Linked DNA regions of Peterkaempfera bronchialis. The protein of the gene in region 1 binds, or shares a complex with, the protein of each later gene. Links are inferred from orthologs where the notes say so. Each region holds a gene or a part of one and is shown on either strand. Other genes may lie near its edges.

Region 1 (4,853 bases):
ATCGTGGTCCCCACCCCCCTCGGGGCGGCGCCATCCCCACGCCGCCTCACAAATCCAGCCTAGAGAGCGGCGCCGCCCGGCGGAGGCGTTTCCCCAACGCGGCCGCCCACCCGGCCCGGCCGCCCCCGGGCCACCCCGCCGGACGGCGGGTTGCCGGGCCCGGGCGTACCCTGGAACCCCCGGCCCGCACCGCGTGCCGGGCGGTTCGCGTTGCGCGCCGCCGCCCCCGGCCTGCCCACCCCCATGCGCTCGCGTACACCACCGACACACGCGTACACCACCGATACACGCGCACACCACCGACACAGCCGCCACCCCTGACCGGAAGCACGGGACAAGAAGACCCCATGACCCTGACCGGACTGCTTGACGTCGTCGCCCAGGACGCCGCACTCGCCGAGGCCGTCGAGGCCGCCGCCACCGGCAGCCGCCGGCACCTCGACCTGGTGGGGCCGCCCGCCGCCAGACCCTTCGCCATCGCCGCGCTGGCCCGCTCGCTCGCCGGCAAGGCCGCAGGCGACCGGGGCCGCCCGGTACTCGCCGTCACCGCGACCGGCCGCGAGGCCGAGGACCTGGCCGCCGCCCTCCGCTCGCTGCTGCCGCCCGACGCGGTGGCGGAGTTCCCGGCGTGGGAGACCCTGCCGCACGAACGGCTCTCCCCCCGCTCCGACACCGTCGGCCGCCGCCTCGCCGTGCTGCGCCGGATCGTCCACCCTCAGGACGGCGGCACCCCCCAAGCCCCCGAGGGGCTTGGCGGAGACCCGGCGGCCGGCCCGGTGCAGGTGGTCGTCGCCCCCGTACGCTCCGTGCTCCAACCGCAGGTCAAGGGCCTCGCCGACCTGGAGCCGGTGGCGCTGCGGAGCGGTGAGCAGCACGACCTGGACGAGGTCGCGCACCGCCTGTCCGCCGCCGCGTACCAGCGGGTGGAGCTGGTCGAGAAGCGCGGCGAGTTCGCCGTGCGCGGCGGCATCCTGGACGTCTTCCCGCCCACCGAGGAGCACCCGCTGCGGGTGGAGTTCTGGGGCGACGACATCGAGGAGATCCGCTACTTCAAGGTCGCCGACCAGCGCTCCCTGGAGATCGCCGAGCACGGCCTGTGGGCGCCGCCCTGCCGCGAACTGCTGCTCACCGAGCCGGTCCGGGCCCGCGCCGCCGAACTGGCCGCCGCCCATCCCGAGCTGGCCGAGATCCTGGACCGGATCGCCGAGGGCATCGCGGTGGAGGGCATGGAGTCCCTGGCCCCCGTGCTGGTCGACGACATGGAGCTGCTGATCGACGTACTGCCGCAGGGCAGCGTCGCCGTGGTCTGCGACCCCGAGCGGGTCCGCACCCGGGCCGCCGACCTGGTCGCCACCAGCCAGGAGTTCCTGCACGCCTCCTGGGTGGCCGCCGCCTCCGGCGGTGACCGGCCGATCGACCTGGCACCCATCGACGTCTCCGCCGCCTCCCTCTGGGCGCTGGCCGACATCCGGGAGCACGCGGACGAGATCGGCCTGCCCTGGTGGTCCGTCAGCCCCTTCGCAACCAGCGACTCCGCCGAGACCTTCGAGACCCGGCTGGACTTCGACCCGGACACCCTGACCCTCGGCATGCACGCCGTGGAGGCGTACCGGGGCGACACCGCCCGCGCCATCGCCGACGCCAAGGAGCGGCTCGCCGACGGCTGGCGGGTCGTGATGGTCACCGAGGGCCACGGCCCGGCCAGCCGGATCGCCGAGATGCTCGGCAACGAGGGCATCGCCGCCCGGCTCACCGCCGACCTGGCCACCGCCCCCGAACCGGGCCTGGTCCATGTCTCCTGCGGCTCCATCGAACACGGCCTGGTCGACGAGGCCCTGAAGCTCACCGTGGTCACCGAGACCGACCTCGCCGGGCAGAAGTCCTCCACCAAGGACATGCGGCGGATGCCGTCGCGCCGCCGCAACGCCATCGACCCGCTCGCCCTCCAGGCCGGCGACTATGTCGTCCACGAGCAGCACGGCGTCGGCCGCTATGTCGAGATGGTGCAGCGCACCGTGCAGGGCGCCACTCGCGAGTACCTGGTGCTGGAGTACGCCCCGGCCAAGCGCGGCCTGCCCGGCGACCGGCTCTTCGTCCCCACCGACCAACTGGACCAGGTCACCAAGTACGTCGGCGGCGAGGCGCCCTCGCTGCACCGGATCGGCGGCGCCGACTGGGCCAAGACCAAGTCCCGCGCCAAGAAGGCGGTCAAGGAGATCGCCGCCGACCTGATCAGGCTCTACTCGGCGCGGATGGCCGCCCCCGGCCACACCTTCGGCAACGACACCCCCTGGCAGCGGGAGTTGGAGGACGCCTTCCCGTACGCCGAGACGCCCGACCAGCTCACCACCATCGCCGAGGTCAAGGCCGACATGGAGAAGTCGGTCCCGATGGACCGGCTGATCTGCGGCGACGTCGGCTACGGCAAGACCGAGATCGCGGTGCGGGCCGCCTTCAAGGCGGTGCAGGACGGCAAGCAGGTGGCGGTGCTGGTGCCCACCACGCTTCTGGTCCAGCAGCACTTCTCCACCTTCTCCGAGCGGTACGCCAACTTCCCCGTGGTGGTGAAGGCGCTCTCCCGCTTCCAGACCGACACCGAGGCCAAGGCCGTCCTTGAGGGCCTGCGCGAGGGCTCGGTGGACGTGGTCATCGGCACCCACCGGCTCTTCTCCTCCGAGACCAGGTTCAAGGACCTGGGCCTGGTGATCGTGGACGAGGAGCAGCGCTTCGGCGTGGAGCACAAGGAGCAGCTGAAGAAGCTCCGCGCCAATGTGGACGTGCTCACCATGTCCGCCACCCCGATCCCGCGCACCCTGGAGATGGCGGTCACCGGCATCCGCGAGATGTCCACCATCACCACCCCGCCGGAGGAGCGCCACCCGGTGCTGACCTTCGTCGGCCCGTACGACGACAAGCAGATCGCCGCCGCCGTCCGCCGCGAACTGCTCCGCGAGGGACAGGTCTTCTACATCCACAACCGCGTCGAGTCCATCGACAAGGCCGCCGCCCGCCTCAAGGACCTGGTCCCCGAGGCCCGGGTGGCCACCGCGCATGGGCAGATGGGCGAGAACCACCTGGAGAAGGTGGTGGTCGACTTCTGGGAGAAGGAGTTCGACGTGCTGGTCTCCACCACGATCGTGGAGTCCGGCATCGACATCTCCAATGCCAACACCCTGATCGTGGAGCGCGGCGACACCTTCGGCCTCTCCCAGCTCCACCAGCTGCGCGGCCGGGTCGGCCGTGGCCGCGAGCGCGGCTATGCGTACTTCCTCTACCCGCCGGAGAAGCCGCTCACCGAGACCGCCCACGAGCGGCTGGCCACCATCGCCCAGCACACCGAGATGGGCGCGGGCATGTACGTCGCCATGAAGGACCTGGAGATCCGGGGCGCGGGCAACCTGCTCGGCGGCGAGCAGTCCGGCCATATCGCGGGCGTCGGCTTCGACCTCTATATGCGGATGGTCGGCGAGGCCGTCGCCGAGTTCCGCGACCAGTTGGAGACCGGCGGCGAACCGGAGGAGGAGCCGCTGGAGGTCAAGATCGAGCTGCCCGTGGACGCCCATGTGCCGCACGACTACGCCCCCGGTGAGCGGCTGCGGCTCCAGGCGTACCGCTCCATCGCCGCCGTCAACTCCGAGGACGACATCACCCAGGTCCGGGAGGAACTCACCGACCGCTACGGCAAGTTGCCCGAGCCGGTGGAGAACCTGCTGCTGGTCGCCGGGCTGCGGCTGTTCGCCCGCCGCTGCGGCATCAGCGACATCACCCTCCAGGGCTCCAATGTCCGCTTCGGCCCGGTGGAACTGCGTGAGTCCCAGCAGCTCCGGCTGAACCGCCTCTACCCGCGCAACGTCCTCAAGAGCGCCACCCACCAGCTCCTGGTACCCCGCCCCACCACCGGCCGCATCGGCGGCAAACCCGTCGTCGGCCGCGAACTCCTCGCCTGGTCCCGCGAGTTCCTCACCGCCATCTTCGACGAACTCCCCGCCCCCACCCGCTGACCCTCCCCACCCGCACCTCCCTGGCAGCAGCCCGCCCCTGTGGCGGGCTGCTGCCGGTTGTGCGCCGGTGTGTGATCGCGGGCCGACTCAGCGCGTCCCGGGTGTGAGCTCGGCGCCGGTGAGGTCGGCCTGGCGGAGGCCGGCTGTGGCGGTCGGTGATCTGACCGACGGCGGCGGCTGAGTAGGCTCGGGGGGTGCTCATCGGTCTTGTGGCGGCGCTGGTTGCCGCGGTCTGCTTCGGCGTGGCGACGGTGCTTCAGGCGCTGGGTGCCCGTGCGTCGGATGCCCGTGGTTCGGAGGCCCATGGCGCCGCGTCGGGGGGTGTGGGCGGGACGGTCAGGGCGATGGTGAACCTGCCGTTCGCGGCCGGGCTGGGGCTGGATGGGCTGGGGTTTCTGGCGCAGTTGGTGGCGTTGCGTTCGCTGCCGCTCTATGTGGTGCAGGCGGCGCTGGCCGGGGCGCTGGCGGTGACGGCGGTGACCGGGGCGCTGCTGCTGGGGATGCGGCTGGGCCGGGCCGAGTGGCTGGGCGTGGCCGGGGTGTGCTGCGGGTTGGCGGTGCTGGGGGCGACGGCCGGGGCCGAGGGGCATCGGCAGCCGGGCGGCGGCTTCCACTGGGCGCTGCTGGCGGCTGCGGCTGCGCTGGGGGTGGCCGGTGGCGCGGCCTGGCGGCTGCGCGGGCCGGTCCGGGCGGCGCTGCTGGGGCTGCTGTGCGGGTTCGGGTTCGGGTTGGTGGGGCTGGCCGTACGGGTGCTGCCCGCCGTGGAGCTGCCGCAGGTGGCGCCGCTGCTGCGGGATCCGGCGCTGTACGCCCTGGTCGGCGGCGGGGCGGTGGCGTTCCTCTTCCTCACCG
Region 2 (3,762 bases), 1.0 Mb from region 1 along the record:
GGGCAAGCCCGCCCGCATTGGTCCGCAGGCAGGTCCGCAGCCCGGTGTTGCGGCCGGCGTGGCTCCCGGCCGGGACCGGGTCGAGGGCGCGGCTCCGTTTGCGCTGCGCCGCCCGGTCGGCGCAGTACGCCCGGACCGCCTGCTGCCGGGCCTCGGCCGGGGAGGCGCCGAGGATCTCCAGGCTCTGCCGGGCGTAGCGGTAGGAGTCGTTGGCGAGCGTCCAGTTGGGGTGGGCGACCACCTGGAGGGCGGCGAACACCAGGGCCACCAGCAGCGGCACGGCGATGGCCCGGCGTGCCCCCGTACGGCCGCCCCCGACCGCCGGCGGGGTCTGCGGCGGGGCGGACCGCATCGGCGGCGGCCCGATGTGGACCAGCGGGTCGGGGGCCTCGGCGGCGGTCGGTGCGGACATACCGCCCATGGTGGGCACCGCTCCCCCGCCGCCCGCCGCCCGGCGCTCCGCCGAGCGGCGGGAACCACACGGTCGGCGGGCGGCGGGCGGCGGGCGGCGGGCGGCGGGCCTGCCTAAGCGGTGGTGCGCTTGCGGCGGGTCCGCTGGGCGGGCACCGCGTCGCTGACCCGGTCGCCGAGGATGTCGCGGAGGAACTTGCCGGTGTGGCTCTCGCCCACGGCCGCGATCTCCTCCGGGGTGCCCTCGGCCACCACGCCGCCACCGCCGTGGCCGCCCTCGGGGCCCATGTCCACGACCCAGTCGGCGGTCTTGATCACATCGAGGTTGTGCTCGATGACGATGACCGTGTTGCCCTTCTCCACCAGGCCGGAGAGCACCTTGATCAGCTTGCTGATGTCCTCGAAGTGCAGCCCGGTGGTCGGCTCGTCCAGGACGTAGACGGTGCGGCCGGTGGAGCGCTTCTGGAGCTCCGAGGAGAGCTTGACCCGCTGTGCCTCGCCGCCGGAGAGGGTCGGTGCGGACTGGCCGAGCCGGACGTAGCCGAGGCCGACCTCGTTGAGGGTGCGCAGATGGCGGGCGATGGACGGTACCGCCTCGAAGAAGCCCAGGGCCTCCTCGATCGGCATGTCCAGCACCTCGGCGATGGACTTCCCCTTGTAGTGGACGTCCAGCGTCTCCCGGTTGTAGCGGGCGCCGTGGCAGACCTCGCAGGGGACGTAGACATCCGGCAGGAAGTTCATCTCGATCTTGATGGTGCCGTCGCCGGAGCAGTTCTCGCAGCGGCCGCCCTTGACGTTGAAGGAGAACCGGCCCGGCAGATAGCCGCGCACCTTGGCCTCCGTGGTCTCCGCGAAGAGGCGGCGGATGTGGTCGAAGACGCCGGTGTAGGTCGCCGGGTTGGACCGGGGGGTGCGGCCGATCGGCGACTGGTCGACATGGACCACCTTGTCCACCAGGTCGGTGCCGGTGATCCGGGTGTGCCGCCCGGGCACCGAGCGGGCGCCGTTGAGCTCCCGGGCCAGGTGGGTGTAGAGGATGTCGTTGACCAGGGTGGACTTGCCGGAGCCGGAGACGCCGGTGACGGCGGTGAGGGTGCCCAGCGGGAAGCCGACGGTGACGTCCTTGAGGTTGTGCTCACGGGCGCCGTGGACGACCAGCTGCCGCTTCCGGTCGCGCGGCCGCCGCTCCTCTGGGGTGGCGATGGACCGCTTGCCGACCAGGTACTGCCCGGTCATCGACTCCTCGTTGGCCAGCATCTCGGCCAGCGGCCCGGAGTGGACCACCTTGCCGCCGTGCTCGCCCGCACCGGGGCCGATGTCCACCACCCAGTCGGAGGTGCGGATGGTGTCCTCGTCGTGCTCCACCACGATCAGGGTGTTGCCCAGGTCGCGCAGCCGCACCAGGGTCTCGATCAGCCGGTGGTTGTCCCGCTGGTGCAGACCGATCGACGGCTCGTCCAGCACATACAGCACACCGACCAGGCCGGAGCCGATCTGGGTGGCCAGCCGGATGCGCTGCGCTTCGCCGCCGGAGAGGGTGCCTGCGGCGCGGTTGAGCGAGAGGTAGTCCAGACCGACGTCGACCAGGAACCGCAGCCGCTCGTTGACCTCCTTGAGCACCCGCTCGGCGATGGTCTTCTCGCGGGCGCTCAGGGTCAGCCCCAGCAGGAAGTCCGCGCAGTCGCTGATCGACATGGCCGCGACCTCGGCGATGGACTTCTCCTGGACGGTGACGGCCAGCACCACCGGCTTGAGCCGGGTGCCCTGGCAGCCGGGGCAGGGCACCTCCCGCATATAGCCCTCGAAGCGCTCGCGGCTGGAGTCGCTCTCCGCCTCCGAGTGGCGCCGCTGCACAAACGGCACCGCGCCCTCGAAGGAGGTGGTGTAGGAGCGCTCGCGCCCATAGCGGTTGCGGTAGTGGACCGCGATCTGGGTCTTGTGGCCGTACAGCAGCGCCTTGCGCGCCCGGGCCGGCAGCCCGGCGAACGGGATGTCGGTGCGGAAGCCCAGCTCGGTGGCGAGCGCGCCGACCAGCCGCTGGAAGTACTCCTTGGTGTGGCCGAGCGCCCAGGGGTGGATGGCGCCCTCGTCGAGCGACTTCTCCTCGTCGGGCACCACCAGCTCGGCGTCGACCTCCATCCGGGTGCCGATGCCGGTGCACTCCGGGCAGGCGCCGAACGGCGAGTTGAAGGAGAAGGACCGGGGCTCCATCTCCTCGAAGGAGACGTCGTCGTACGGGCAGTACAGATGCTCGGAGAACATCCGCTCGCGCTGCGGGTCGTCCTCCGGGAGGTCCACGAAGTCCAGCACCACCATGCCGCCGGAGAGCCCCAGCGCGGTCTCCACCGAGTCGGTGAGGCGGCGCTTGGCGGACTCCTTCACGGTGAGGCGGTCCACCACCACCTCGATGGTGTGCTTCTCCTGCTTCTTCAGCTTGGGCGGCTCGGTGAGCTGCACGGTGGCGCCGTCCACCCGGGCGCGGGCGTAGCCCTTGGCCTGGAGGTCGGAGAAGAGGTCGGCGTACTCCCCCTTGCGCGCCCGCACCAGCGGGCTGAGCACCTGGAAGCGGGTGCCCTCCGCCAGCTCCAGCACCCGGTCGACGATCGCCTGCGGAGTCTGCCGGGCGATCGGCCGGCCGCAGTGCGGGCAGTGCGGCTTGCCGATGCGGGCGAAGAGCAGCCGCAGGTAGTCGTAGACCTCGGTGATGGTGCCGACGGTGGAGCGGGGGTTGCGGGAGGTCGACTTCTGGTCGATGGAGACCGCCGGGGAGAGGCCCTCGATGAAGTCGACGTCGGGCTTGTCCATCTGCCCCAGGAACTGCCGTGCGTACGAGGAGAGCGACTCCACGTAGCGCCGCTGGCCCTCGGCGAAGATGGTGTCGAAGGCCAGCGACGACTTGCCCGACCCGGACAGCCCCGTGAAGACGATGAGCGCGTCGCGGGGCAGGTCGAGCGAGACGTTCTTCAGGTTGTGCTCGCGAGCACCGCGGACGATGAGGCGGTCTGCCACGCTTCTGCGCCTTTCTCCGGAGAGGGTCTGGGGCTGGAGGTATGAGGCTGGCGGTCTGGGGCGATCGACGCCGTTATGGGGGCGGCCCGGCTCGGTCCGGCGCTCGGCCCATGGACGGGCGGACGCGGCGCCATACCGGCGGCGGCGTCATAGGCCCACGGTCGATCGTAACCAGACGGCTCGGGCGTTTCTTCCAGGTTCGGCAGGATCGGAGGACCAGCGTATAGCTCACGCGTTCGAATATCGAGTCTGTCCAGCCAGAAGCACCCGAACGAGTGACGGCCCGCGCCGCCCCACCCGCCCCCGCGCCGACGCAAAACCGCTGCCGGCAACGGAGACCAC

Evidence for each region. Proteins that work in one complex are often made in the same cells at the same time.
Region 2: the proteins of mfd (region 1) and uvrA are in contact, whole or in part, in a crystal structure (PDB 4DFC), measured with the Escherichia coli proteins. The link is inferred for Peterkaempfera bronchialis from one-to-one orthologs.

The regions. Positions count from the first base shown.
Region 1 is NZ_CP031264.1:4,257,189-4,262,041, forward strand. The notes cover bases 1-4,201. They hold mfd (transcription-repair coupling factor), read left to right. Parts: upstream 1-347; coding sequence 348-4,001; downstream 4,002-4,201. Other genes in these bases: C7M71_RS18975 (nucleotide sugar dehydrogenase), read right to left, coding at 1-2; C7M71_RS18985 (hypothetical protein), read left to right, coding at 4,196-4,201. In the rest of the region: more of C7M71_RS18985, read left to right, coding at 4,202-4,853. UniProt on the Escherichia coli protein: Couples transcription and DNA repair by recognizing RNA polymerase (RNAP) stalled at DNA lesions. Mediates ATP-dependent release of RNAP and its truncated transcript from the DNA, and recruitment of nucleotide excision repair machinery to the damaged site.
Region 2 is NZ_CP031264.1:5,279,495-5,283,256, reverse strand. The notes cover bases 326-3,762. They hold uvrA (excinuclease ABC subunit UvrA), read right to left. Parts: upstream 3,421-3,762; coding sequence 526-3,420; downstream 326-525. Other genes in these bases: C7M71_RS23400 (hypothetical protein), read right to left, coding at 326-412. In the rest of the region: more of C7M71_RS23400, read right to left, coding at 1-325. UniProt on the Escherichia coli protein: The UvrABC repair system catalyzes the recognition and processing of DNA lesions. UvrA is an ATPase and a DNA-binding protein. A damage recognition complex composed of 2 UvrA and 2 UvrB subunits scans DNA for abnormalities.